One region of the Humidesulfovibrio idahonensis genome, then DNA from elsewhere that is predicted to be linked to it. Evidence: predicted binding sites of a transcription regulator. Region 1 holds the regulator's gene; each other region holds the start of a gene.

Region 1 (9,494 bases):
GTGCGGGCTTAAGTCGTCAACACGCGGAAAAGATAACCTGAAGCAGGCAGAAGGGGTGTTTGCATGAAGACCAAATTTATTTTCATCACCGGCGGCGTGCTGTCCTCGCTAGGCAAAGGCCTTTCCGGGGCTTCCATCGGTGCGCTTTTGCAGGCGCGCGGCCTCAAGGTCACCATCCAAAAACTCGACCCCTACATCAACGTGGACCCCGGAACCATGAACCCCTTCCAGCATGGCGAAGTCTACGTCACCGAAGACGGAGCCGAAACCGACCTGGATTTGGGGCATTACGAGCGCTATCTGGGCATCCACATGGGCCAGGAGAACAACTTCACCTCGGGCCGCATTTATAACAATGTCATCAATAAGGAACGCCGGGGCGACTACCTCGGCGGCACCGTGCAGGTCATCCCGCACATCACCGACGAGATCAAGGCCGCCGTGCTGAACGCCCCCCAGAACGACGAGGACGTGGCGCTCATCGAAATCGGCGGCACCGTGGGCGACATCGAGGGTCTGCCGTTCCTGGAGGCCATCCGCCAGCTCAAGAACGACCTGGGCAAGGAAAACGTCCTGTACATCCACCTGACGCTGGTGCCGTACATGCGCGCGGCCGGCGAGCTCAAGACCAAGCCCACCCAGCACAGCGTCAAGGAACTGCGCGCCATCGGCATTCAGCCCGACATCATCCTGTGTCGCTCGGAAGTGCCTCTGCCCGCCGAGCTCAAGGCCAAGATCGCGCTGTTCTGCGACGTGGACCGTGACGCCGTGTTCTCCGCCATCGACGTGAAGAGCATTTACGAGGTTCCGCTGGAGTACTACCGCGAAGGCGTGGACCAGAAGATCGCCATCCTGCTCAAGCTGCCCGCCAAGAACGCGGAGCTGGACGCCTGGAAGGAATTGAACCGCCGCATCGCCAATCCCAAGAGCCGCGTCAAGGTCGGCATTGTCGGCAAGTACGTGGATTTGAAGGAAGCCTACAAGAGCCTGCACGAGGCCCTTGTCCATGGCGGCGTGGCCAATGAGGTCGCCCTTGACCTCGAATACGTGAACTCCGAGGAGATCACGGCCAAAAACGTGGAGAAGCGCCTCAAGGGGCTCGACGCCATCCTGGTGCCCGGCGGCTTCGGCTCGCGCGGCATCGAGGGCAAGATCCTTTCCATCAAATACGCGCGTGAGAAGCAGGTGCCGTTCTTCGGCATTTGCCTGGGCATGCAGTGCGCGGTCATCGAGTACTCGCGCAACGTGCTGGGGCTTGAAAAAGCCAACTCCCAGGAGTTCGACGAGTTCACGCCCGATCCGGTCATCTACCTCATGACGGAATGGTACGACTTCCGCAAAAAGAAGGTCGAGAAGCGCAACGAGGAGTCCAACAAGGGCGGCACCATGCGTCTGGGCTCTTATCCCTGCAAGCTGGTGAAGGACACCAAGGCCTTTGAAGCCTACGGCGAGCCCCGCATCGAGGAACGCCACCGCCACCGCTATGAGTTCAACAAGAAATACGCCGAGGCGTTGCAGCAGAAGGGGCTTGTGCTTTCCGGCCTTTCTCCGGACGAGGCTCTGGTGGAGATTGTGGAACTGCCCGGGCATCCCTGGTTTTTGGGCTGCCAGTTCCATCCGGAATTCAAGTCCGGCCCCATGAAGCCGCATCCGCTGTTCCGCGAATTCATCACCGCGGCCGTGAAATACGCCCAGAGCAAGTAAGATGGCCCAGGACTCCTCCGCCCTTTACGCCAAAAGCCTGACAGGTCCGTTCATCCTGGCCGGGCCGTGCGTGCTGGAAAGCCGACAGCTGGCCCTGGATGTGGCGCGCGAGCTCGCGGCCATATCCAAGCGCCTGGACCTGCCCATCGTGTTCAAGAGCTCCTACGACAAGGCCAACCGCACCTCGGTGACGAGCTTCCGTGGGCCGGGCATGGACATGGGCCTTTCCTGGCTGGCCGAGGTGCGCGAGACCACCGGCCTGCCCATCGTGACCGACATCCACCTGCCGGAGCAGGCCGAGCCTGTTTCGCAAGTGGCGGATGTGCTCCAGATTCCGGCCTTTTTGTGCCGCCAGACGGATTTGCTGGTGGCCGCGGCCGAGACGGGACGCATCGTCAACGTGAAGAAGGGGCAGTTCGTGGCCCCCTGGGACATGAAGAACGTGACCGAAAAGCTGCGCAGCACCGGCAACGGCCGCGTGTGGCTCACGGAGCGCGGCGCGAGCTTCGGCTACAACAACCTCGTGGTCGACATGCGCAGCATCCCGCTCATGCGCGGCTTCGGCGCTCCGGTGGTGTTCGACGCCACGCATTCCGTGCAGTTGCCGGGAGGGCAGGGCAGCACCTCGGGCGGCCAGCGCGAGTTCGTCATCCCCCTGGCCAGCGCCGCCGTGGCCGCCGGGGCGAATGGCGTGTTCCTCGAGGTCCACCCGGATCCGGACCACGCCCTGTGCGATGGTCCGAACAGCCTGCCTCTGGCGCAGCTCGAAGGGCTTCTTAAACGTCTGCTGGCCATTTGGAGCGTTCCCAGTGCCGGATAACACGCCGGAAAAACTGGGCGCAGCGGTCAAGCTGCTCATCCTGGACGTTGACGGCGTGTTGACGGACGGCGGGCTGTATTATGACCATGAAGGCAATGTAACCAAGCGCTTCCATGTGCAGGACGGCCTTGGAATCAAACTTGCACAATCCTGTGGGCTCGACGTCGCCGTCATCACCGGCCTCAAACATGGCGCGGTGGAAAAGCGGGTGCGCGAGCTTGGCATTACGGAATATCATGCAGGGCACGTCGACAAGGTGCCCTTGATGGATGCGATACGGGGAAGGCTGGGCCTGACGCGGCCGGAAGTCGCCTACCTGGGCGATGACTGGGTCGACGCGGGCGTTATGCAGGCCGTGGGCTTGCCCATGGCCGTGGCCAATGCCCAGCCCGAAATCCTCGCCTTGGCCAAGTGGGTCTCCCGGCTCTCTGGCGGGCAGGGGGCGGTCCGAGAGGCCGTCATGTTCCTCCTGCGCTGCCGCGGTCAGTTCGAAGCAGCCTGGGAGAAGTGGAGCGGATGAATGCGCAAGCCTTTTGTCACTGTGGTTGTCATCTTTCTGCTGGGGCTGGCCATCGGGCTCGTCGTGAACCAGCAGAGAGGCACCCGCAGCACCCCTGCTGAGAAAGCGCAAACCAAGGCCGAGCCGCAAGTGCAGGCCGAGGATTTGGAGCTGGTGCAGGGCAGCGACGGCAAGGAGCTGTGGCGCGTGCGGGCCAAAAGCGCGGAGTACAGCCTCGACCAGCGCGTCGTGCAGGTCATCCGGCCCCAGCTTTCGGCCTACATCGGCCCGGAGCGCGAGGAAGTGTTCATCAAGTCCGACACGGGCGAGATAAACCAGATGGGCAACACCCTGACCCTGCGCGACAACATCGCCGGCAGGTTTGGGGCTTTCGCCCTCACCTCGGATGTGTTTGACTACATCGGGGCCATGAAGAAGGCGTATTTCAAGGGGCGCGTCGTGGTCACCCGCCCGGATTTCACGGTCAACGCCACCACGGTGGAGATTAATTTGGAAACCAAGGAATTGACCGCCGCCGGCGGGGTTGCCGCGGAATTGACGCCGGCCAGCTTGAACGCCCTCAAGAAGGAGAAGAAATAGTGCGGCAGCGCAGGAATAGCCTTCTCTTCACGGCATGTGCGGCCGTGTTCCTGCTCTTGTTCTCCATGCAGGGATTTGCGCAAGCTCCGAACTGGGGCGACGTGCGCGTTGTGGAGCATCCCGTGAGCGTCCACCACAAGCCGGACGGCGCCTCTCCCCTGGTGCGCACCCTCAAGGTGGGCGACAAGGTCCGCGTGGACTTTGTGCAGCCCAATGGCTGGGGCGCCCTGTTCGACATGACCGAAACCCAGCGTGATGTAACCAAGGCCATCGGCTACGCCGAGGTGCGGCTTTTGACGCCGCTGGCCCAGGCCAAGATTCCGGCTGCGCAACCCCAGGCCGGTCCGCGCAAGGCCGAGGCCAAGTCCTCGAATACATCCGAGGTCAAGAGCGAGGTCAAGGACCCTCCGAGTCTGCTCTCCGGCCAGGCGCCCAGCGGCGGCGCGCAGGACCCCGTGCGCATCACCTCGGACAAGATGGTGTACAGCCAGAACGACAACGCCGTGGTGTTTCTGGGCAATGTCCATGGCACGCAGAAGGACATGGCCATCTGGGCCGCCAAGGTCACGGCGTACTTTGCGGACAAGAAGAAAGAGCAGAAGGGCGGGGCGGACAAAGCTCCCGGCGACTTCGGCGACAAGATCGAGCGCATCGTGGCCGAGGGCAGCGTGCGGCTTGTGGCGGGCAAGAACGAGGGCGCGTGCAGCACGCTTATCTACTACGTCGCGGACGGCGTCATGCGCATGGAGGGCAATCCCATCCTGCGCGAAGGGCAGAACACCGTGCGCGGCGACGTGATCAAGTTCTACATCCGCGAGAACCGCAGCGAGGTTCTGAGCGGCGCGCAGCGCAGGGTCGAGGCCATATTCTTCTCACCCAAGGACAAGAAATAGCATGTCCGAGCTCACCGCCACCAATCTTTCCAAACGCTATGGCGAACGCGAGGTCGTGCGCCACATCAATCTGTCCATCCGCGACCGCGAAGTGGTGGGACTGCTTGGCCCCAACGGCGCTGGCAAAACCACCACGTTCTACATGCTGGTGGGCGTGGTGAATCCGACCACGGGCAATGTCGTGCTCGACGGCCAGGACGTGACCGAAAGGCCCCTGCACGAGCGCGCGCGGCTCGGACTTTCGTACCTGCCGCAGGAAAGCTCCATCTTCAAGAAGCTCTCCGTGCGCAAGAATCTGGACGTGATTCTGGAGCAGATGCCCATGACGCGCGCCCAGCGCGAGGCGCGGGCCGTTGAGCTGCTGGAGATGTTCAACATCACCAAGCTGGCCAACCAGCCGGCCATGTTCCTCTCCGGCGGCGAGCGCCGGCGCCTGGAAATCGCCCGGGCGCTCATTTTGAATCCCAAGTTCATCCTCCTCGACGAGCCCTTTGCCGGCATCGATCCCATCGCTGTCATCGACATTCAGGAGATCATCTCCGTGCTCAAAAGAATGGGCATCGGTATCCTCATCTCCGACCACAATGTTCGTGAAACATTGAATATTTGCGACCGCGCCTATCTGGTGTACGAGGGCATGGTCATCCTTGACGGCAGCCCCACAGAAATCGTGCAGAGCAGCAAAGCCCGCAAACTCTACCTGGGCGAGTCCTTCAGTCTCTGATCCTTGGAAATCCTGTTTGAATCACGCCGGTTATAAGGGCCTTGCCCCATCCTGCCGTGCCGAACTTCAGTTTTGTGGATTTACACAAGAGCAGAAGGTTGGTACACTTTTTTCATGTCTTTCCCCCGCTCTGGAATTGTGCGTATATTTGCAGGGTTATCAGAAAAATCTTGCACAGGCCTTCTGCCTGTGGCACCCTGAACACGCAAAAGCCCGCATGGGGTAAGTAAAATTTCGGCGTCCTGTACGCCTGTTCCGATGGAGGCAGCAGTTATCGACTATGGGTCTTGAGCTTCGCCAACAACTCAAGCTGACGCAGCAGCTGGTCATGACGCCACAGCTGCAGCAGGCCATCAAGCTTTTGCAGCTCTCTCGGCTGGAGCTTGTGGAGACCATTCAGCAAGAGCTGATGGAAAATCCGTTTTTGGAGGAGCTTGATCCGGATGTGGTTGATACCGCGCCCTCCACAGATACTCTAGACGATTACGAGCATGCCCACACCGACTCTGAAAGCCGCGCCGAGGAAGACCTCATGCGCACGGCGGACTGGGAAAACTACCTGGGCGAATTTTCGAGCGTCACCAAGCAGGCCATGGGCCGCGACCTCGAAGTGCCGGAGGAGGGCCTCTCCTTCGAAGCCCGCCTGACCTCAAAGCCCAATCTGGACGGCCACCTCTCGTGGCAGATGCGCTTGTCGAACTTCTCCGACCGTGACCTCTCCATCGGCGAAATCATCATCGGCAACCTCGATTCGCGCGGGTATCTTCAGGCCACGGCCGAGGAGATCTGCGAGCAGCTGCCCGGTGTGCAGCCCGCCGATGTCGAAACGGTCATCCGGCGCATCCAGCGGCTCGATCCTGTTGGCGTGGCCGCGCGCAGCGTGCAGGAATGCCTGCTGGTGCAGATCGAAGTCCTGAAGTACGACCGCGACCCCATCCTGGTTTCCCTGGTGCGCGACCACCTGGAGGACCTGGAGAAGCATCGCTACAAGCCCCTCACCAAGAAGTTCCGCATCAGCATGGAGGACCTGAAGGAGTATCTGGACGTCATCCAGACCCTTGAGCCCATGCCCGGCGCGCATTTCTCCTCCAACGACCCACAGTTCGTGAGCCCGGACGTCTTCGTCTACAAGCACGGCCAGGACTTTGTCATCGTGCTCAACGAAGACGGCTTCCCCAGGCTGCAGCTCAACAGTTTTTATGTGGATAATTTGAAGGCCAAGACCTCGACGGAAAAGGATTATTTTCAAGACAAGGTGCGCAGCGCGGAGTGGCTGATGAAGAGCCTTTACCAGCGGCAGCGGACCTTGTACAAGGTGATGGAGAGCATCGTTCGGTTTCAGCGCGACTTTTTCGAGTTTGGCGTCACCAAGCTCAAACCGCTGATCCTGAAAGAGGTTGCGGAGGACATCGGCATGCACGAGTCCACGGTGAGCCGCATCACCACGAGCAAGTATGTCGCAACGCCGCACGGCATTTATGAGCTGAAGTTCTTTTTCAACAGCGCCCTAGACCTTGACGACGGCACCCAGGTCGGTTCCGAATCCGTCAAGGCGCTCATTAAACAACTGATAAACGAGGAGAACCCCAAAAGACCACTCAGCGATGAACAGATAGGCGAGATCCTCAAGCAGAAATTGGAGGTGAACATCGCGCGGCGCACGGTAGCCAAATACCGCACCGCGATGAACATCGAATCCTCCTCCAAGCGCAAGCAGGTCTTCTAAACAGGCGTCGCCCGCCATCAAGCATCACGGAGGTATTGCATGAACATTTCTTTCGCCTTCAAGAATTTCGAGCCCTCTGACCACTTGAAGGAATATGCCTCTTCCCGCTTTGAGAAGATGGGCAAGTTCATTGGCGATACCGTTGAGACGGAGCTGCAGATCAGCCTTTCCGTGGAGAAGTTCCGCCACAAGGCCGATGTTGTCCTGCTCTCGGACAACCTGCACATCTCCGCCTACGAAGAATCCGAGGACATGTACTCCACCATCGACCAGGTGCTGGACAAGCTGGAGGCGCAGCTGAAGCGCATGCGCGAGCGCCACAAGGAGCGCCGCCGCGGCGGCACTCCCCGGGCAGCCCGCATGGATGTCATCAGCTTTAGCGAAGAGCCCGGCGGCCGCACTCCGACCATCAAGGAGACGGACAACTTCGAGCCCAAGCCCATGAGCGTCGATGAAGCGGCCATGCAGCTTGAGAGCAGGAAGTTCGAGTTTCTCGTGTTCCGCAATGCGGACACCTCACGCGTCAATGTGCTTTACCGCACCAAGAACGGAGACTTCGGTCTCATCGACCCTGGAAACTAACGATGCGCCTTGACGAGTACCTTGACCGGGATCTGGTGCTGCCCGAGCTTGCCTCGACCACCAAGCCCGATGTGTTGCGGGAGATGACGGGCGCCATTGCGGCCCGCCATCCCCATTTGGACGCCGAACTCGCCCTCTCGGTCCTGCTGGACCGGGAGGGTCTCGGCACCACGGGCATTGGCGACGGGGTGGCCATTCCCCACGGCAAACTGCCCGCGCTTGAGAACATCATCGTGCTCGTGGCGCGCAGCAAAATGGGCGTGGACTTCGAAGCGCTGGACTTCAAGCCCTGCAACATCTTTTTCCTCGTGCTCGCCCCGGAGCAGATGACTGGAATACACCTGCGCATACTGGCGCACATTTCGCGCCTCATCAAAGACGAATCCTTCCGCAAGGACTTCTTCGACGCGCCTGACCGCGACGCGCTGTTCAAGCTCCTGCAATCCTATTAAAGGACAGGCTCGTGGCGCAGGCTCCTCAGGAATCGCTCTCCGTCGTGGTCGTTACCGGGCTTTCTGGCTCCGGTAAAAGTACCGCGCTCAATGTCTTTGAGGACTTGGGCTACTTCTGCGTCGATGGTTTGCCGGCCTCCATGCTGCCCAAGCTGGCCTCGCTGTTCTTGGGCAAAGATTCCAAACACCGGGGCTTGGCCCTGGGCATGGACCTGCGCCAGCATGATTTTTTGGAGCAGTGGAACGACGCCGTTCAGGAGCTTTCGGCCAAGGGCGTTTTTGTGCGCGTGCTTTTCGTGGAGGCCAAGTCGGCCGTCATCATGCGCCGCTATGCCACCACGCGCCGGCCGCACCCGCTGGAAAGCGGCGAGCTTGGCCTTGAGCAGGCCTTGGTGAAGGAACGGGCCATGCTTGCGCCCCTGCGCAAGGATGCCGAACTCGTCCTCGACACCAGCGAATGCTCCATCCACGACCTGCGCCGCCTGATCCAGGAACGCTTCATGGCCAAGGACCAGGCCTGCCACGGCATGCGCGTGCACGTCATCTCCTTCGGCTTCAAGTACGGCGTTCCGGCGGAAGCGGACCTTGTCTTCGACCTACGCTTCTTGCCCAATCCATATTTCGTGCCGGAGCTTCGCCCCTTGTCCGGCAAGGACGCCGCCGTGGCCGACTATGTGCTGAAGGGCGAGCCGGGCCTGACCTTCAAGCAAAAGCTTCTTGATTTTCTGCAGTACATTCTGCCTCTTTATGCGGCCGAGGGACGGTACCGCATTGCCGTGGCCATTGGCTGCACCGGTGGCCGTCACCGGTCCGTAGCCATGAGCGAGCTGCTGTTCGCCACTTTGCGCGACACCGGCTATTCCGTGACCCTGGAGCACCGGCACTTCGATCTGGGCTAACCGGTTCGTGCCAGAACATGTGCGCGTTTTGACGCGCATGCAGGCGAGACAATGGCTGAGACAAACGAAACGCAGGCGGATGTGAAGCAGATCGGCGTGCTCGTGGTCACCCACGGGGCTTTTGGCGCCGCCTTGCTCGACGCCGGAAAGATGATCGTCGGCCCTCAGGAGGGCACGGATTCCGTGAGCGTCCTCGTGTCACGCGGGGTGGACGAGATCGTCGCCGAGCTCAAGGCCGCGCTGACGCGACTGGAACGCGGCATGGGCGTCCTGGTGCTCACGGATCTTTTCGGCGGCACGCCGACAACCTTGAGCCTCTCCCTGCGCAAGCTCGGCAACATCGAAGTGGTGGCCGGCGTGAACCTGCCCATGCTGCTCAAAGTGCTGCAAGGCCGCAACACGACCCTTTCCGAACTGGCCGCGCAGGCCAAGGCCGCAGGGCTGCAGGGCATCGTTGTCCCTGGCGAAATGCTGCGCAAGAAATCCTAGGAGCCGGACGCAAGTGTTTTGGGTGCGAGTGGACAACAGACTCATCCACGGACAGGTGGTGGAAGCTTGGGTGCCGTACATCGGGGCGCACAACATACTTGTGGGC
Region 2 (9,494 bases), on a different contig from region 1:
ACCAGATTTTGCGCGTGGAGGACGAGGAGGCTTTCGAGGCCTGCCGTCAGCTGGCCCGGTCCGAGGGGCTCTTCGTCGGCATGAGCTCCGGCGCGGCCCTGGCCGGCGCGCTCAAGCTCGCCGCGGTCATCGAGGCCGAGGGCAAGAGCGGCTACATCGTGGTCATCTTCCCCGATGGCGGCGAGCGCTACCTCTCCACCGCGCTTTTTGCGCCCAAGGCCCAGGACGGCCTGAAGCTCCTGAACCTGGCCACCGGGGCCAAGGCCCACCTGGACGCCACGGCGCCGCTCAACATCTACACCATCGGGCCCAGCCTGGACGAGCCCGACGACCCGGACGCCTGGCGCCGGCTGGTGCTCGCCGACGTTTTGGCGCGGCACCTGAGCGCGCGCGGCTCCAAGGTGCGCCTGGCCGTGGGCCTTACCGACCTGGACGACCGCACCCTGGCCGCAGCCCGCGCGGCCGGGCTTTCCCGCGCGGACTACGCCGCAAGCATCCTGGAGCGCATCCGGGCCCGCGCCAAGGCCATGGGCCTGCTGCCGGAGACCATCTTCGAGCCCGCCTCGGCCTCGGTGCCGCAGGCCCTGGAGATCTGCAAAAAGCTCATGGGCAAGGGCCTGGCCTACGAGAAGCTCCGCAGCGTGTACTTCGACGTGCGCCGCGACAAGCGCTACGGAGCCATGAAGCTCATGGACATGGACGGCCTCTCCGTGGGCAAGACCGTGGATTTGGGCGACTACGTGAAGGACAACCCCCTGGACTTCACCCTGCTCAAGCGCGCCACCCTGCAGGATTTGAAGCTGGGCGACATCGTGGAGACCGAGTGGGGCAACGTGCGGCCCAGCTGGTTCGTGCAGGTGGCCGTGGCCGGGCTTTCCGCCCTGGGCCGCGTGGACGTGCTCGTGGCCGGAGAGGACCATCAGTTCCCCCACCTGGAGAATCTGCGCGCCATTTGGAGCGCAGCGGGCGTGGAGCCCAAGGCCTGGCTGGCCGACCGCAAGATCGCCCGTGGCGACGAGCCGGAACAGGCCGGTCCCCTCGACCTGCCCGCCCTGCTCGACATGGCCGGGGGCGCGGCGGCGCTGCGTTTGTGGCTGTTGTCCGTCTCGTACCGCAAGTCTTTGGCCGCCACCACCCAGAGCCTGTCCATGTGGTCGCGCAACTGGCACAAGGTGCAGGAGGCGGCCTGCGGCCTGCGTCTGGCCCTGGACGGCGTCACCTCCGGGGCCAAGCCCGCGGGCGAATTGCCGGACGACGTGGAGCAGGCCGTGTTCGACCTCAAGGCCGGGCTTACCGCCGCCGTGGAGGACGACCTGTCCCTGCACCGCTACTGGTCCAAGCTGTTCACTTTCGTGAAGCGCGTCAACGCCTGGCTGACCACGGGCAAGATGAGCGAAGCCGCCGCCGCCGCCTGCCTGAAGCAGCTTGAGGCCGCGGACGCCGTGCTGGGCATTCTCGACGTGAGCCAGATGCCCGTTGCCCGCGCCAGCCTGCCCGCAAACGTGCAGGCCCTGGTGGGCCGGCGCGAGGACGCCCGCAAGGCCAAGGACTTCGCCGCCTCCGACGCGCTGCGCGACACCCTGGGCGAGGCGGGCTACCGCGTGGAGGACACCCCGCAAGGGCCGCGCGTGTATGTGAAGGGCAACGCAGCGGCAACCGCCGCCGCCACAGAAGGCAAGGCTTAGATGAACCACGCCGCGCTGCTGTGGGCCCTGGCCTTTTGCGCCTGGATAGGTTTCGCGGGCATCGCCATCCTGTGCGGGGCCCTGCGGGTGAAGCTGCTCGAACCGCGCCTGGGCGAGCCCGTGGCCCATGTGGTGGGCACAATCATCGCCTGCCTGGGCATCATGGCGGCCATTCAGCTCTTCGTGGCCGCCTCCGGGCTCAAGGACACCTGGCCGCTCATGCGCATCGGGGCCTTTTGGACCGCGCTCACCATCTGCTTCGAGTTCGCCTTTGGGCGCTTGGTGCTCAAAAAAAGCTATGAGGAGCTGTTCGCGGACTATAACTTCTTCAAGGGACGCGTGTGGCTGCTGGTGCTTGTCACCACCTTCTACGGCCCGGTCATCGCCGGAATGCTGCGCGCGGGGTGAACGCGCGGGATTGGCGCGCGGAACGTTCGCTGCAAGGCGACGCCAATGCTGACGCCTACCGGCGGCCGCGCCAGGAATGACTTCGGAAAACGCACAGCACCTCGACAGGAGAGCACCTCTACAGGAGCAGCGCCATGCTTCGACGTCGCCTCGCCATTCTTGCCGCTTCCGTCTGTCTCTGCCTTGCCGCGCCGCTCCGGGCGCAGGGGGCTGACCTGCCCGAAACCTACCTCGCCTTGCCCACGCGGCCGGGCGTGGTGCTGCCCATTGCCGTGGTGGTGCCGGAACATCCGCGCGCCGTGGTGATTCTGTTGGCCGGGGGCAAGGGCAAGCTTGGCCTTGCGGAGCAGGACGGCAGCGTTGTGGTGAAAATCGGCGGGAACTTCTTGGTGCGCTCGCGCCAGCTCTTTGCCGCCCAGGGGCTGGCCGTGCTGGTGCTCGACACGCCCTCGGACCAGCCGGAGGGCCTGAGCGCGGCGTTCCGCTTTTCCGCGTCGCATGTGGAGGATCTTCGTCAGGCCGCGGCGTACGCGCGGAGCCATTGGGGGCTCAAGCCCTGGCTCGTGGGCACCAGCATGGGGACGTTGTCCGCGGCCTGGGGCGCTGCGAACCTGCCGCCGGATGAGCTTGGCGGGGTGGTTCTGACCTCGACCATCGCCAAGGCGGCCAAGCGCTGGGACCTGTCCGCAAACCGGCAGCGCGGCGCACTGGACGCCCAGCTTGGGACCATCCGCGTACCCGCGCTGGTGGTGCGCCACAAGGACGACGGCTGCGCCTTCAGCGCGCCGGAGGCCGCGCCCCGGCTGCTCGACGGCCTAACCGCCGCGCCGCGCAAGGCGCTGCTGACGTTCGAGGGGGGCGCGCCCGCGCAGTCGGACGCCTGCGAGGCCAAAAGCCCGCATGGCTATTTCGGAATAGAGCCGGAGGCTGTGGCGGGCATTGCGGCGTTCATTCTTGAGGCCGCGCCCGCTCGCTGACGCCTATCTGCGCGTCAAACCATACTTCTTGAGCTTGTATTGCAGCGTGCGGCGGCTGATGCCAAGGGCGTCGGCGGTTTTTTCGCGGTGCCCGCCGGAGGCGTCCAGGGCCAGGCGCAGGGCCTCGCGCTCGGCGTCCTCCATGGCGCCCGGCAGCCCGGCGGACAAGTCCACGGCCTGGGCGGTCTCGCCCTCGGGCAGCGCGCCGCCGGAAATCAGCCCGGCGATCTGCGGGGGCAGAAGCTCCGGCCCCAGGGTGTCGCTGCGGGCCAGGATGAGCGCGCGCTCCAGCACGTTTTCCAGCTCGCGCACATTGCCCGGCCAGTTGTAGCGCGAGAGCCCCTCGGCAAAGGCCGGGGCGATGGAGCGGATCTCCTTGTGATTCTTGGCGCCCAGCTTGCGCAGCAGGTGCCCGGCCAAGAGCGGCAAATCGCCGATGCGGTCGCGCAGGGGCGGAATCTGAATCTCCAGCACGGCCAGACGGTAGAACAAATCCTCGCGGAAGCGCCCCGCTGCCACGTCCGTGCGCAGGTCGCGGTTGGTGGCGGCCAGGATGCGCACGTCGGTCTCCACGGCCTTCACCGAGCCCAGGGGCTCGACGATCTTCTCCTGCAGGGCGCGCAGCAGCTTGGCCTGCAATGAGGCGGGCATGTCGCCGATCTCGTCCAAAAAGAGCGTGCCGCCGCTGGCCAGCTGGAAGCGCCCTGGCTTGTCCTTCACCGCGCCGGTGAAGGCGCCCTTCACGTAGCCGAAAAGTTCGCTCTCCAAGAGGTCCGCTGGCAGCGCCGCGCAGTTCACCTTGATGAGCGGCTTGCGGGCGCGGGCGCTGGCGCGGTGCAGTCCATCGGCCACCAGCTCCTTGCCGGTGCCGCTTTCGCCCAGGATCAGCACCGTGGCCTCGCTCGGCCCGGCCTGTTCTATGAGCTCGCGCACGCGCAGGATGCCGGGGCTCGCGCCCACCATGACTTCGCTCAGGCCGCCGTTGAGCTCGGAGCGCAGGCGCGCGTTTTCTTCCAAAAGCCGCCGGTACTCGTAGCTTTTCTCCAGCACAGCGGTCAGTTCGTCGTTGTCCGCCGGCTTGGTGAGGTAGTCGAAGGCGCCCTGCTTCATGGCCTCCACGGCGGAGCCCACGCTGCCGAAGGCGGTGAGCAGCACCACGGGCAAGAGCGGCATGCGGGCGTGCAGCTCGCGCATCAGGGTCAGGCCGTCCATGCCGGGCATCTTCATGTCCACAAGGGCCACGTGGGGCTGGGCCTTGTCGAGTATGGCCAGGGCGGCCTCGCCGCTGGGGGCGTCGGCCACGCGCCAGCCCGCGTCCTCCAACACGGCGCGCACAAGCATGCGGTGGCCGGGTTCGTCGTCCACCACCAGCGCGGAGCGTTGATCAGTCTGCTGCGCCATTATCGTTGCCTCCGCCGCTTTCGCGGCCATCGGAATCGGGGAAGAACAGGCGCACGGAAGCGCCGGAGCCGGGGCAGGAGTCGATGACCGCGCGGCCCCGGTGCCCGCGCATGATGCCTTGGACAATAGCCAGCCCCAGGCCCGTGCCCTGGCGCTTGTCGGTGAAGAACGGCTCGAAGGCCTTGGCGCGCACGGTTTCGTCCATGCCGCAGCCGTTGTCGGACACGCTGATCCAGACGCCGCCGGGCGCGTCGCCGTTGCCTTCTGCGCGGGTGGCGGCGATGGTCAGCTGGCCGCCTGTTTCGGGCAGGGCGTCCAGGGCGTTGACCAGCAGGTTCAAGAGCGCCTGCCGCAGCGCGTCCTCGTCGGCGAACACAGTCTCGGACGCCAGATCCACCGCCGGGGTTACGCCCTTGTGCTCCAAATCGAAGCGCAGCAGGCCCCGCAGGCTCTCGATGAGGCGCGGCAGGTCCACCTCGGTGGGGGCGAGGTCGCGCGGGCGGGCCAGAAAGAGCAGGTCCGTGACCACGCGGTTCAGGCGGTCGGCCTCCTGAACCATGGTGCTGGCATACGATGCCAGCGGCTCCTGGCCCTTCAGCTTGGTGGCGAAGAGCTGGGCGAAGCCGCGCAGGGACGAGAGCGGATTTCGTATCTCGTGCGCCACGCCGGCCGCCAGGGAGCCGATGGCCGCCAGGCGCTTGGCTTCGGCCAGGTCTTCCTCAAGGTTCTTGAGCCGGGTGCGGTCGCGCAGCAGCACCAGGCGCTCGCCGCCGGCGCCCTCGGAGGACGCGTCGGCCTGCAGGGGCAGGCAGAGGATCTCCAGCACCCGCCCGGCGTGCTCGAACTGCCGCCACTGGTAGGGCTTGCTCTGCTCCGCGTTGGTGGAAAGTTCGGCAAAGGGGAACTCGGACCAGTTGCGGCCCAAAAGATCGCCCACGCCTTGCTTGGCCGCTTCGGGCGCTGTGGGTGCGTCTTCGGTCATGAGCAGCCGCGCGGCCGAGCCGTTGGCCGAGAGGATGGACCCGTCCGCGGCCAGGGTCACCAGGCCGTCGGGCATGTTGTCCAGAAGTTTGGATTGGAAGCGCTCCAGCCTGCCGGCCTTGAGGGCCTGCTCGCGGCGGCGCAGATAGGCGAAGGCCAGCACCCACAGCAGGCTGGCCGCGCCGAACACATAGCCCGCCTGGAGCATGGCCGCGCGGCGGTACGCCTGGAACGAGTCCAGGTGGCGCTGGGGGTTCAGGCCCGTCATGAGGAACATGGAGGGCAGCTCGGGCGAGCGGCGCATGGCGTGGCCATCGCGCGCGGGCAGGCCGTCCTGGTCCATGTCCGCGTCCGGGGGGCCCATGTCGGGCATTCCGGCCAGGGGGCCGCGGATTCCCTCGCTCCGTCTTTCCGCGTTGCGCAGGCCTTCGCCACGGGGACCGTCGTCGCGCGGGCCGAAGACATGCTCCGGCGGCAGGGGCAGGCCCAGGCGCACGCCCTCGCTCAGCACCGAGAGGCTGGGCCGGGCGCGCACGGCGGAGAAGATGGCGCGCTTGTCCTTGTACACCAGCGGCCCGGACCAATGTCCCTGCACCTCGAGGGAGGCGATGATGACCTCGGGCAGGACGAGCTGCTCCTTCTCGTCGCTCTCGGAGGAGGAGACCACGAGGCGGCCGTCCTCGTCGAAGATGCCCACGAAGACCACTTCGCCGGAGGCCGTCATTTCCTTGAAGAGCTCGCGGATGCTGGGGAAGAATCTGCTGGCCGCGTCGGGCGAGCGCCGCAGGCTGTGCATGACGCGCATGAGGTTGGCCTCGACCCCGTGCACCACGGCGGCCCCGGCCAGCTCCATGTGCTGGTCCACAAGGTCGCGCTGGCGGCGGATATTTTGCCACGTGAGGAACATGCTGCCCAGGCCAAGGACGAGCAGGGCGGCCACCGCCGCCAGGACCGGTCCCTTGTCCTGTTTGAAGGTGCGCAGTTCCATCCGTGTATCCTCAATTTCCGCCAGAGGGGTGAGCATTGCCAGTGCTAGGCTGGTTCCGGGCCGGGTGTCAACACTGCCGCCCGGAAGCATCGGGGCGGTCCGGCCTGTCGTGTGACTGGTCCGGGCCGCCCCGCGTTCGTCTTCATCGCGTATTTGGCTTCATCACATGTCCGGCTTCAACGCGAATCCGGCTTCAATGCGTGTCCGGGTGCGGATGGGCCGCACCGCCAGGGAGGTCTAGTTGCAGTTGCCGCCGATGCAGGAGCCCGCGCCGCGGCCGAAGCCGCTGCCTTGGCCGCCGCCGGGGCAGCCGGTGCCGTCGCCGTAGCCCATCATGCCGTGGTGGAAGCCGCCGGGGCCGAAGGCCTTGATGCCGGTCTCCTTCTCGATTTCGTTCTTCAGGGCCAGGCGCTCCTTGTGCATGTCGGCGCGCAGCTTGGAGATGTCGGCCACGAGGCCCTGGATGTCGCTCTTTTCGGCCTTGCCGGAGTTGGAGAGCGCCTGCAGCTCGGCCTGCTTGGCCCAGATCTTCTCGCGCAGGTCGTAGAGCTTCTCCTGGTGCGCATCCAGAATCTTCTGCACGGCCGCGCGCTTTTCCGGAGTCAGGCCGTTGTAGGCGCCGCCGACGTTGCCCTTGCCGCCTCTGGGCCCGGCAAAGGCGAAGGCGGACAGGGAAACCAGCGCCACCACGGTGAAAAGGGTGATCAGTGTCTTTTTCATGTTCAGGTCCTCCAAATACAGGGTGTCTGTCTCGCCATGTGCGGGCGCAGGGGGATGCGCGCCGCGTTGATTGAAACACCCTGAAGCATGCATTGTGCCAAACGTGAAACGCAAATATTCCGGAATGATAAAATGTCGTGCCGTGCAGCGTTGTGCATGCCGCTGCACAACGCTTGCACAAAATGCGGGGTGCGCGGTCTGCACAAGCGCCAACCGGCCGCACCGTGGCGGCGCAACGTCATGGGTGAAATCCGGGCGTCGCGCCCGGCCGGATCACGTCTTGGGCGCGTCCTTGAGCCACTCGTCCATGCCGCACAGACCGCATTGGTCGCAGCCCTTGGGTGAACAGCCGGGGCTGTGCAGGGCGCGCGCGCCGCGCTCATACTCGCGCCACAGCGAATCGCGCCGCACACCGACATCCACGACCTCCCAGGGGAAGGGCTCGTCCTGACCGCGCTCGCGGTCCAGTATGTCCGCGGTCTGCGCCTCGTAGCGGCGCATGGCCTTTTTCCAGCCGCCAAGCTCCGCGGCCAGGCGCACCAGTTCAAAGGCCTCCGCCCCCCCGCGGGAGAGCACGCCCTGCAACCGCGCCTGGAAGGGCGCGTCCACGTTGAGGGTCATGCCCCGGTGGCGCTTGACCATCTCGGCCAGGCGTTTTTGCGCGGCGATGAGCTTCGCCTCGCCCATCATGGGCGCCCACTGCATGGGGGTGAAGGGCTTGGGCACCAGCGAGCTGGCCCCCAGGGTGATGCGCATGAACTCGCGCGTCTTGGCGCCGTGGCCCCGGTCGCGGGCGTCCACAATGCGCGCCAGGAAGCCCTCCAACTCGTCATAGTCCTCCGGTCCCTCCCAGGGCCAGCCGAGGATGAGGTACACGCGCAGGTGGTTCACCCCCAGGCGCGCGGCGCGCTCCACGGCGGCCAGGAACACCTCGGGGTCGAGCTTCTTGTTGGCGGCGCGGCGCAGGCGTTCGCTCGCGCCCTCCAGCGCCAGGGTGATGGTGCGGATGCCGCACTGGCGCAGAAAGCCCAGCAGCTCTTCGGTCAGGCCGTCGGCCCGGAGCGAGGACAGGGAAAATTTTGTTTTGCGCGCGGCCAGCCAGTGCAGAAAGGGCAGCAGGTCCGGCCAGTCGGTGAGGGCCGTGCCCACCAGACCCACCTTGGGCGGGTCGGCCGCCTCCACCAGCTTGATGAGGTCGTCCATGTGCGCGTGGCGCGGCGGACGGTACACGAAGCCCGCGGCGCAGAAACGGCAGGCGTGCGGGCAGCCCCGGTTGATCTCCAGCAGCATGGCGTCGGGAAAGGCCGCGGTCGGGCCGGTGAAGCCGGACACGGCCGGGCAGTCGAGGAGGGTGGTGGTGGGATTGAGCGCCACCACCCGGCGCACCGGGATTTTGGAGAGGCCCGGCACGTACAGCCCGGGCATGTCCTTCACGGATTCAAGAAACGCCTGCTTGGGCACGCCTTCGAACACGGCGCGCTTCATGGCCAGGCAAAAGTCCGCAAGCCCGGCCTCTGCCTCGCCGACCCAGAAGGCGTCGGCCAGGGGCGCAAGGGGCGCGGGGTTCAAAAAGGCGATGGGTCCTCCCACCAGCACAAGCGGATAATCCGGGCGTTCCGCCTTTTCAGACGGAACGCCCGCTGCGATGAGCGCCCTGAGGAGGGGGAGGAAGTCCTCCTCGAAAGAGACGCTCGCCGCCATCAAGGGGAAGAGCTTGAGGCTTTTGCCACTGTCCTCTGATTCAGGCGCGTTGAAGCCCTTGCCGAGGAAGAATCGTTCCACGGCTATTTCCGGCTCCCGGGCAAGCAGGCGATGCACCACCTGCCAGCCCAGGGCCGAGAGACCCATGCCCTCGTCGCCGGGAATCAACAGCGCCGCAGGAAGACGGCCGCCGTGGTCCGGTGGCTGGGAACGGGCCGCTCCGGGTCGGGGGATGCGCTCGCGCCCTGAATGGCGTTTGCGCTCCGCCCCGGAAGGGCGTTTCATGCCTGCCTAGTCCGCGTTGCGGCGGATGAAGGCGGGCGTGTCGAGCGCCTCGTCCTCGAACAGGAACTCCTCTTCACCGGGAGCTCCCATGGCGCGCAGGGCGTGGCCCTGACGTTCCTCTCCGTTTTTGCTGGCGCCAAAGCGCACATAGGCGGGGAGGTCGCGGTTGGAGCTTGCGATGACGCTGGAGATGGTGCTGCGGCGCGTGGCGGCGCGGGGGGCCACAGGCACCGGGTTCAGTATGGATTTGGTCTCGTTCTTGGGCTGCGGGGCGGCCTCGCGCTGGTCGATGCTAGTGGCGATGACGGTGACGCACATCTCCTCGCCGCAGTTGGGGTCGGCCACCAC
Region 3 (9,494 bases), on a different contig from region 1:
TCTTGAGCAACTCCTCCTTGACGTCGGTGGGGGTCCACTGCACGAGCTTGTTCTTTGTGGCCATGGTTGAAGGCTCCTTAGCTTTAGAGAGTGGCCCGTTAGATGATGGACTTTTCGCCGGTTTCGGCGGTGCGCACGCGCACGGCGTCGCCCACGGGCAGAACGAAGATCTTGCCGTCGCCGGGCTTGCCGGTCTGGTTCACTTCGATGAGCGTCTTGACCACGGCCTTCACGTCCTTGTCCGGAACCACGACGGTGATCATGCGCTTGGGGTAGAGCTTGCCGCGCTCGCCAAGCAGGGCCACGGCTTCCTCGTACCCGCTGGCCGCGCCCTCAAGCACATGGGGGTTGGCCAGGCCGACGCCGCGTCCGAGCACCTCGTGGGCGAAGTAGCCGTCGATGCCGGCGTCGGTAAGGGCCTGCTTGGTGCGGTTCATCATGTTCATGCGCACCACTGCAACGACTTCCTTCATGGGGCTACGCCTCCTCGGGAGTGGCCGTTTCGCAAACGCCGGAGCTCACGGTGTAGACCTCGTCCACGGGGGAGACGAAGATCTTGCCATCGCCAAACGCGCCCTTCTTGCCGGAGCGGGCGGCGGTCATGATGGTCTCGATGACGAAGTCGCGGTCGGCGTTCTTCACCACGCTCACCAGCATGGTCTTGGGAATCTCGTCGTAGGTCACCTCGCCGATCTTGATGCCGCGCTGCTTGCCGCGGCCGGCGACGGAAAACTTGGTCACCGCGGGGAAGCCCGCGTCCATGAGGGCGGCCAGGACGTCGTCGGACTTCTCGGGACGGACAATTGCTCTCACCATGATCATAATGAATCCTCCTCGCTCTCTCTCGTGTGTGGGGTGTTAAACGGCTTCCATGAGACCGAAGTCCATGAGCAGCTTCTCAAGGGCGTCCATCTCGAGCGGCTTCGGGATGACGTACATCTCGTTCTTGTCGATGGCGTTGGCGAGGTTGCGGTAGTGCTGCGCCTGTCCGGCCGCGGGGTCGAACTCGATGACGGTCTTGCGGTTGATCTCGGCGCGCTGCACCATGTTGTCGCGGGGGACGAAGTAGATCATCTGGGTGCCGATCTGACGGGCCAGCTCCTGGATCATCTCCTTTTCGTTGTCGACATTGCGGCTGTTGCAGATAAGGCCGCCCAGGCGCACGGTGCCGCTCTGCGCGTACTTCATGATGCCCTTGCAGATGTTGTTGGCGGCGTACATGGCCATCATCTCGCCGGAGCAGACGATGTAGATTTCCTCGGCCTTGCCGTCGCGGATGGGCATGGCGAAACCGCCGCACACGACGTCGCCCAGAACGTCGTAGAAGGCGTAGTCGAGGTCCTCGGACTCATGATAGGCGCCCAGGGACTCGAGCATGTTGATGGAGGTGATGATGCCGCGGCCGGCGCAGCCGACCCCGGGCTCGGGGCCGCCGGACTCCACGCACCAGGAGTCGCCGAAGCCGCGCTTGCGGATGTCCTCGAGCTCCACGTTTTCGCCCTCGTCGCGCAGGGTGTCGAGAACGGACTTCTGGGCCAGGCCGCCAAGCAGCAGGCGGGTGGAGTCGGCCTTGGGGTCGCAACCCACGACCATGACCTTGCGTCCCATTTCCACAAGACCGGCCACGGTGTTCTGCGTGGTGGTGGACTTGCCGATGCCGCCCTTGCCGTAAATGGCAACCTTTCTCATCTTCTTCATGTTCAATTCCTCCGCTCGGTTTTGGTTGGTGGACGCGGAGCATAAGGCAAGGGCCGTGCCAGGACTCACGTTTTATGGCAACTGCGTGATATCAGCGGTTTTTTCTCGCCACAGGCCTCAAAGTGAGCTACACTTCCGACATTGGCCTACATACGAAAATTGTCGTTACTACACTTTTGTATGCAGACTGCGCCGCCATCCGACCACAGGTTAATATGTCGATTTAGCAGGCGATTGTGCGCATTGCGCCAACTGGCACCAGAGGTGCAGTTGCCCTTCCCAGAACAAGGAGCGCGACATGTTGATCGACAGCACCCTGCGGGAAGGCGCACAGGCATACGGCGTGTATTTTGGCGGCGGCGCCAAGCGGCGCATGGCCGAGCTTTTGGCCTCGGCCGGCGTGGACGAGCTGGAATGCGGCTGGGCGGGGCAGCCGGACCTGGCGGAATTTCTGGCCTGGACCCAGGCCGGCCTGCCCGCGCCGGAGAACGGCGGCCCGGCCCTCTCCCTTTGGTGCCCCTGCCGCGAGGCCGACGTGCGCGAATCCGCCAGGCTGGCCGCCGCGGGTTTGCTGCACAGGCTGAACATCGGCGCGCCGTCCTCGGCCCTGCACCGCGAAAAGCGCCTGGGCCTGACCCTGGCGGAGATGACCGCGCGGGTGCGCGCCGTTGTGGCCGCGGCCAAGGCGGAAGGCGTCGGTTACATCACCGTCGGCCTGGAGGACATCTCCCGGGCCGACCCGGACGAGGCGTTGAGCCTGGCGCGCGCGGCTGTGGAGGCCGGGGCCGCGCGGGTGCGCCTGTCCGACACCGTGGGTCTGCTGACCCCGCTGGCCACGGCGGACCTGGTGCGGCGCTTCGTGGCCGCCCTGCCCGTGCCCATTGCCCTGCACGCGCACAACGACCTGGGCATGGCCGCGGCCAACGCCGTCACCGCGCTGGAGTGCGGCGCGGCCTTTGTGGATGTTTCCGCCCTGGGGCTGGGCGAGCGCGCGGGCATAGCTCCGCTGGAGCAGGTGGCCGCTTGGATCATGCAACAAAAATGTAATAACGCCGCCAAGGGCTACGACCTGTTGGTTTTACGGGCTTTGTGCCTGCTGGCCGCGCAGGCGTCCAAGTCCACGGTGGCGCGCAACCGGCCCGTGGTGGGCGAAGACATCTTCGCGGCCGAGTCCGGCATCCACGTGCACGGCCTGCTGCGCGATCCCGCGCTCTTCGAGCCCTTTGCGCCGGAGACCGTCGGCGCGCACCGGCGCGTGGGCGTGGGCGCCAAAAGCGGCGGCGCGGCGCTCAAGGCCGCCATGGCCCGCCTGGGCGCGGGCGTGGGCGACAACGGCCTTGTGGGCCGCGTGCGCGCCCTGGCCGAGCATTTGGGCCGCCCCTTGACGGACAAGGAACTTTTGGGCGTTTTGTGATTGTGTTTAAGAGGATGGCAACGCCGCACCATGGTTTCGCCCCGGATGTGGATTGCCTTTGCACGGCAGGAGGAGTAAGCGCGGCAGCGGAGCCGAGTCCTGAGGACTCCTGCCCCGGGCCATGCGAACCCCGCCCGCGCGAGGCGACGTATCCCTTTTGTTCCAGTTGGAGGCCCCCCAGTGCCTGAAAGCCTGCTCCTGCTTCTTGCCAACGCGGCCATACCGCTGCAGCTGACCCTCAAGGTCGCGCTGACCGCGACGGCCTGCGCCTGCGCCGCTGGCGTGGCCGCCGGGTTCGTTTTGTCGCGGCGCGGCTTGCCCGGCCGCGAGGTCCTCGACGCCGTGTGCACGCTGCCTCTGGTGCTGCCGCCCACGGTCATCGGCTATTACCTGCTGGTGCTTTTCGGCCGCAGGGGGGTTGTGGGGCAGTGGCTGCTGGAGCGCTTCGACTTCACCCTGGTGTTCACCTGGCAGGGCGCGGCCCTGGCCGCCAGCGTGGTGGCCTTTCCCCTGGTGTGCAAGGCCGCGCGCACGGCCTTTGAGGGCGTGGACGAAGGCCTGGAGAACGCTGCGCGCACCCTGGGCGCGGGCGAGGCGCGGGTGTTCATGCGCGTTTCCCTGCCGCTGGCCTGGCGGGGCATCGTCTCCGGCACCATGCTGGCCCTGGCCCGGGCCATGGGCGAGTTCGGCGCCACGCTGATGATAGCCGGCAACCTGCCGGGGCGTACCCAAACCCTCTCCCTGGCCGTCTATGAAGCCGTGCAGGCCGGACGCGAGGACGAGGCCACCTTCCTGGTCATCCTCACCTCGCTGGTCTGCGTGACCCTGCTGCTGGCCTCGGGCAAGCTTCTCAACCACAAGCACGCATAACGCAAACAAAGGAGGTCCCCCATGTCGCATCTGCGTCCCCTCATCGGCGCCCTGGCCCTTGCCACCCTGCTGGCCGCGCGCACTGCGCCGGACCTGGCCGAGGAGCTCATGCTCTCCGCCGCGAGCAGCATCTCCGTGGCGGAGATCCCCTGCCCCGCGCAACTGTTCGACGCCTCCGGCGCAACGGGAATCAAGCCCTAAGGAACGCGGCATGACGCTCGAAATCGACATCTCCAAGACCCTGCGGGGCAGCGGGCGCTGCTTCACCCTTGCGGCCCGCTTCAGCTCCGACCGCAGCTCCACTGTGCTTTTCGGGCCCTCGGGCTCGGGCAAGACCGTGACCCTGCGCGCCGTGGCCGGGCTGCTGCCCCCGGACGCCGGGCGCATTGCGCTGGACGGAGAGGTTCTTTTCGACTCCGCCGCCAAGGTCAACCTGCCCGCGCGGGAGCGCGGCGTGGGCTACGTGTTTCAGGATTACGCGCTTTTCCCGCACCTGACGGTCGCGGAGAATGTCGGCTTCGGCCTCAGCCACGGCCTGTGCGGCCGGCTCGACGCGGCGGGCAAGGCGCGCGTGGCCGAGCTGCTGGCCCTGGCCGGGCTCGAAGACCTGGCCAAGGCTCGTCCCGGCAGGCTCTCCGGCGGGCAGCGCCAGCGCGTGGCGCTCATGCGCGCCCTGGCGCGGCGTCCCAAGGTGCTGCTGCTCGACGAGCCCTTTGCCGCCCTGGACCCGCTGTTGCGGCGGCGCATGCGCAAAGAGGTCCGGGCGCTGTGCCTGGCCGCGGGCGCGCCCACCGTGCTCATCACCCACGACCCGGACGACGTGCTGGAGTTCGGCGGGGCCGTGGCCCTGTACGAAACCGGCGCGGTGCGCGAGGTGCGCGTGTTCGAGGACGGCCCGGCCGGCGGCGCGGCCGCGCGCGAGATGCTGCTCGCCACGCATTTCGGCGCCTATGCCGAGGGGCGGGCGGCGGCGGCGCGCGCCTGACCAAAACAGGCACGAGGCCGGCCACGGCCCGGGCCCGACGCTATTCGCATTCCTGTGATACGCCACAGCTCCAAATTTGCATATTTGTCATTTTTGTCTTTCCGATAAACCGCCCCGCATCTCCGCTTTTCAAAGACAACAAGAGCTAAACCGCATGGTTATATCACACACAATCCCATCCACACCGCAACGGCACTGATATTGCTTTACCCCGCGCATGACGCTCATGCTCGGCAACCTGAAGCTCCAGGTGCTCTCGTCCATCTGCCAGATCATCGACACGGCGCTCGACCTTGAAAGGGCCTTGTCCGAGGTCTTGCGCATACTCTCTGAAACCCTGTCCATGAAACGGGCCACCATCACCCTGGCGGACCCGGAAAACGAGCGGCTGGCCATCACCGCCTCCCACGGCCTGAGCCGCGAGGAGCGCCAGCGCGGCGTGTACGAGCTGGACGAGGGCGTCACCGGCCTCATCTTCCAGACCGGCAAGCCGTACATCGTGCCCGACATCCGCCGCGAGCCCCTGTTTTTGGACAAGACCGGCTCCCGCCACCTGGAGCGCGGGCGCGTCAGCTTCATCGGCGTGCCCATCACCTCCCACGGGCGCTGCCTGGGCGTGCTCAACGTGGACAGGCTCTTCGGCGACGAGGTGGCCTTTGAGGAGGACCTGAGCTTCCTCACGGTCGTGGCCACGCTCATCGGCCAGTTTTTGTCCCTGAACGAAAAGATCAAGGCGCGCGAGGAAGCCCTCGTACGGGAGAACTTGTCCCTGCGCTCGCAGATAACCCGCGAGCAGCGCGGCCCGTACATCGTCGGCAAAAGCCAGTCCATGCAGGACGTGGAGCATCAGGTGAGCAAGGTGGCCCCCACCAAGGCCACGGTGCTGCTCCTGGGCGAGTCCGGCACGGGCAAGACGCTCATCGCCCGCGTCATCCACGAGCTTTCCGGCCGCAAGGGCCACCCGTTCATGAAGGTCAACTGCGCGTCCATCCCCGAGAATCTGCTGGAGAGCGAGCTCTTCGGCTACGAGCGCGGGGCCTTCACCGGCGCTGTCGGCTCCAAGCCCGGCCGCTTCGAGGACGCCCACGAGGGCACCATCTTCCTCGACGAAATAGGCGAGCTGCCCCTGGGCATTCAGGCCAAGCTGTTGCGCGTGCTGCAGGACCGCGAGTTCGAGCGCCTGGGCTCCAACACCACCCGCAAGGTGGACGTGCGCGTGGTGGCCGCCACCAACCGCGACCTGGGCGAACTGGCCGAGCGCGGAGCCTTCCGCCCTGATCTGTACTACCGCCTGTCCGTGTTCCCCATCCAGGTGCCGCCCCTGCGCCAGCGCAAGGAGGACATCCCGGTCCTGCTGAACCACTTCATCGACAAGGTTGCGCGCGAGTACAGCCGCAGCGTGGTCTTCACCCCGCGGGCCCTTTCCGACCTGACGCTTTACGACTGGCCCGGCAACGTGCGCGAGATGGAGAACCTCATCGAGCGGCTGGTCATAATGAGCGATGGCGAACGCGTGGACGCCACCTTCCTCAAGCCCTACCTGAGCCAGAGCCCCATCCAGGCCGGTCTGCACCAGCCCGACCGCGGCATGGCGGCGGCGCGGCCCCAGCCGGGCATAAGCTCCCTCAAGGCCATGGAACGCAGCGAGGTGCTGGCCGCGCTGCGGCGCAACGGCTGGGTGCAGTACAAGGCCGCCGAGGACCTGGGCATCACCCCCCGGCAAATAGGCTACCGCATCAAGAAGTACGGGCTGTCCGCCGTCATCGACCACGAGGCCGCCACCGCGCCCCGCCGCTGACCGGCGCCGCCGCCGCGCCTGCTCCTTTCTGCGTATTTCTCCGTCTGGGGCATTGACGCCCCGCGCGGATGTGCTACGTAGATGCCAATGGTCCAGCGCCGTCCAAGGCGTTGGCGCAACACAAGGAGACCGTCATGAAAGTCAGCGCCCGCAATCTCATTCCCGGCAAGATCAAGGAGATCACCATGGGCCCGGTCAACGCCGAGGTCGTGGTCGAGGTGGCCCCCGGCATCGAGGTCGTGTCCGTCATCACCGCCCACTCGGTCAAATCCATGGGCCTCAAGAAGGGCTCCGTGGTCAAGGCCATGATCAAGGCCTCCAACGTCATGCTCGTCACCGACTAGGACGCAGCGAACAGACATTCCCCCAGGCCGGTCCTCCGTTCGGAAGGCCGGCTTTTTTGCGCCGTTGCGACATTTTTGTAGGAGACACCCCACCGGGGCCGATTATTTTACTGTCCTTTTGCGGACTGTGTTGACGGAAATTATATTTTTCGTGACACATTGCCTCCATGAACGTGCGCGTTCTTCCCCCTAACCCCAAGCCAAGGAGCAAACCATGAAGGTCAGCGCCCGCAATCTCATCCCCGGCAAGATCAAGGAGATCACCATGGGTCCCGTCAACGCCGAGGTCGTGGTCGAAGTGGCCCCCGGCATCGAGGTCGTGTCCGTCATCACCGCCCACTCGGTCAAGGCCATGGGCCTCAAGCAGGGCTCCGAGGTCAAGGCCATGGTCAAGGCCTCCAACGTCATGCTCGTCACCGACTAGTCGGCGCAAGCGCCTCTCGTCTGCACAAGGCCGGTTCCCGCAGGGGGGCCGGCCTTTTTTTCGGCAAAAGACGCGGCAATCACGGCCTGTTGCTTGCGTCGATAGTCCTTTGCTGATAACTATTACGTATGGCTCCCTACACCTGCCGACGCATCCGGCCGATATGATGCCTGGAGTGGGCCGATCCATTCCCGCAGGGATGCTGAGAGAGAAAGCCAAAGCGCCAAACGAGACGCCGCACAGAACAACGGGCAGGGCATGCCTTCCCGCGATGTCTTCAATCCACCTTTTGAGGAGCCTCCATGCTGCGCGAAAAATTGCTGAACACGAAGACCTCCACCAAGCTGTACACCCTTTTCGGCTGCATTCTTGGCTTGTTCCTGGTTGCGGTTTTCTTCATTTTCCTGCCGTATTACGAGCAGGACCTGCTCAAGGCGCGACGCGACAGCCTCACCGACACCATCGACATGACGACCTCGCTCATCGCGGAATATGAGGCGCGCATCCAAAAGGGCGAGTTCTCGCCCGAGGAAGGCCGGAAGCGCGCGGCCGCGCGCCTGCGCAACATGCGTTACGGCAATAACGAGTATTTCTTCATCACCAACAACGACAAGCCCTTCCCCACAACCATAATGCACCCCACGGTGCCCGCCCTTGAGGGCAAGGTGCTGGACGACGCCAAGTTCAACAAGGCCACCATGTTCTGGCCGGGCGACGACGTGGAGGCTCCCAGCCAGGACTACCCCGGCGGCGCCAAGAATCTGTTTCAGGCCTTTGCGGAAGTCTGCGAGAAGAGCAGCCAGGGCTTTGTGGCCTACGAGTGGCCCAAGCCCAAGAAGGGCGGCGGCGCCACAACAGAGACCTATCCCAAGATTTCCTTTGTGCGCCTGTACAAGCCCTGGGGCTGGATCGTCGGCACAGGGCTCTACGTAGACGACATCCACGCCAAGGTGGCCACCCTGCGCGTCTGGCTGGCGGGCATCATGGCCGGCCTGGTTGTGGCGCTCAGCGTCCTCGTGTTCCTCATCGTGCGCATGATCTCCCGGCCCATCGCCAAGCTCTCGCAAATGGCCGGGCACATCGCCGGGGGCGACCTGAACGCCCGCACGGACGAGGCGTTCTTCGGCGAAATGGGCACCCTGCAGGGCGCCATGGAGAAGATGGTCGTCGCCCTGCGCGACAAGATCGGCGAAGCCGAGAAGAGCACGCGCCTGGCCGAGGACGAGGCCAACGTGGCCCGCGCCGCCGTTGCCGAGGCCGACGAGGCCAAGCGCCAGGCGGCCGAGGCCACCCGCGCGGGCCTGCTGCAGGCCGCCGGAAAGCTGCGCGACGTGAGCCAGGCCATCAGCGGCGCCACCCGCGAACTCTCCGCCCGCATCGATTCCTCGCGCCAGGGGTCCGATCTGCAAAAGGACCGCCTGAACGAGACCGCCACGGCCATGGAAGAGATGAACGCCACGGTGCTGACCGTTGCGGGCAACGCCGGCCAGGCGGCCGAGGCCGCGGACCAGGCCAAGCAAAAGGCCCAGGACGGCGCAGACGTGGTGAACAACCTCGTGAAGGCCATCAAGGACGTGTACGCCCAGGCCCAGGGGCTCAAGACCAACATGGGCCAGTTGGGCAAGCAGGCCGACGGCATCGGCCAGGTCATGGGCGTCATCAACGACATTGCCGACCAGACCAACCTGCTGGCGCTCAACGCCGCCATCGAGGCGGCCCGCGCGGGCGACGCCGGTCGCGGCTTTGCCGTGGTGGCCGACGAAGTGCGCAAGCTGGCCGAAAAGACCATGGCCGCCACCAGGGAAGTGGCCCAGGCCATCAGCGGCATCCAGCAGGGCACGCGGGAGAACATCACGAGCGTGGACCTCGCCAACCAGCGCATCGAGCAGGCCACGGAGCTGGCCCAGGAGTCCGGCGAGGCCCTGACCGGCATCGTCTCCCTGGTGGAAAGCTCGTCCACG

Evidence for each region. Region 1 encodes sigma-54, which starts transcription at its own class of promoters, with help from an activator protein. Its sites were predicted from a motif close to CTGGCACGGNNNNTGCTT; they were not measured.
Region 2: a site for sigma-54 is predicted at 7,244-7,261, ahead of ACYQ4W_RS09110 (Spy/CpxP family protein refolding chaperone). Genes of this name have one in related genera too.
Region 3: a site for sigma-54 is predicted at 5,157-5,174, ahead of nifA (nif-specific transcriptional activator NifA). Genes of this name have one in related genera too.

What each region holds. Positions count from the first base shown of each region.
Region 1 covers NZ_BAAHYE010000002.1:1,183,302-1,192,795, reverse strand. Annotated here, with positions in the region: gene pyrG (CTP synthase) at 64-1,704, shown strand; gene kdsA (3-deoxy-8-phosphooctulonate synthase) at 1,706-2,524, shown strand; gene ACYQ4W_RS05845 (KdsC family phosphatase) at 2,514-3,044, shown strand; gene lptC (LPS export ABC transporter periplasmic protein LptC) at 3,045-3,623, shown strand; gene ACYQ4W_RS05835 (LptA/OstA family protein) at 3,623-4,516, shown strand; gene lptB (LPS export ABC transporter ATP-binding protein) at 4,518-5,240, shown strand; gene rpoN (RNA polymerase factor sigma-54) at 5,521-6,966, shown strand; gene hpf (ribosome hibernation-promoting factor, HPF/YfiA family) at 7,006-7,548, shown strand; gene ACYQ4W_RS05815 (PTS sugar transporter subunit IIA) at 7,551-8,000, shown strand; gene rapZ (RNase adapter RapZ) at 8,012-8,899, shown strand; gene ACYQ4W_RS05805 (PTS sugar transporter subunit IIA) at 8,951-9,388, shown strand; gene ACYQ4W_RS05800 (PTS sugar transporter subunit IIB) at 9,402-9,494, shown strand, end outside.
Region 2 covers NZ_BAAHYE010000003.1:585,019-594,512, reverse strand. Annotated here, with positions in the region: gene ACYQ4W_RS09135 (cysteine synthase) at 1-1,685, shown strand, start outside; gene ACYQ4W_RS09130 (hypothetical protein) at 1,686-2,093, shown strand; gene ACYQ4W_RS09125 (alpha/beta hydrolase) at 2,228-3,070, shown strand; gene ACYQ4W_RS09120 (sigma-54-dependent transcriptional regulator) at 3,074-4,471, opposite strand; gene ACYQ4W_RS09115 (two-component system sensor histidine kinase NtrB) at 4,455-6,440, opposite strand; gene ACYQ4W_RS09110 (Spy/CpxP family protein refolding chaperone) at 6,678-7,160, opposite strand; gene ACYQ4W_RS09105 (radical SAM protein) at 7,434-9,146, opposite strand; gene ftsZ (cell division protein FtsZ) at 9,153-9,494, opposite strand, start outside.
Region 3 covers NZ_BAAHYE010000003.1:940,697-950,190, forward strand. Annotated here, with positions in the region: gene nifD (nitrogenase molybdenum-iron protein alpha chain) at 1-64, opposite strand, end outside; gene ACYQ4W_RS10605 (P-II family nitrogen regulator) at 99-473, opposite strand; gene ACYQ4W_RS10610 (P-II family nitrogen regulator) at 478-825, opposite strand; gene nifH (nitrogenase iron protein) at 859-1,689, opposite strand; gene ACYQ4W_RS10620 (LeuA family protein) at 1,997-3,112, shown strand; gene modB (molybdate ABC transporter permease subunit) at 3,293-3,982, shown strand; gene ACYQ4W_RS10630 (hypothetical protein) at 4,004-4,183, shown strand; gene ACYQ4W_RS10635 (sulfate/molybdate ABC transporter ATP-binding protein) at 4,194-4,967, shown strand; gene nifA (nif-specific transcriptional activator NifA) at 5,185-6,765, shown strand; gene ACYQ4W_RS10645 (TOBE domain-containing protein) at 6,900-7,109, shown strand; gene ACYQ4W_RS10650 (TOBE domain-containing protein) at 7,324-7,533, shown strand; gene ACYQ4W_RS10655 (methyl-accepting chemotaxis protein) at 7,836-9,494, shown strand, end outside.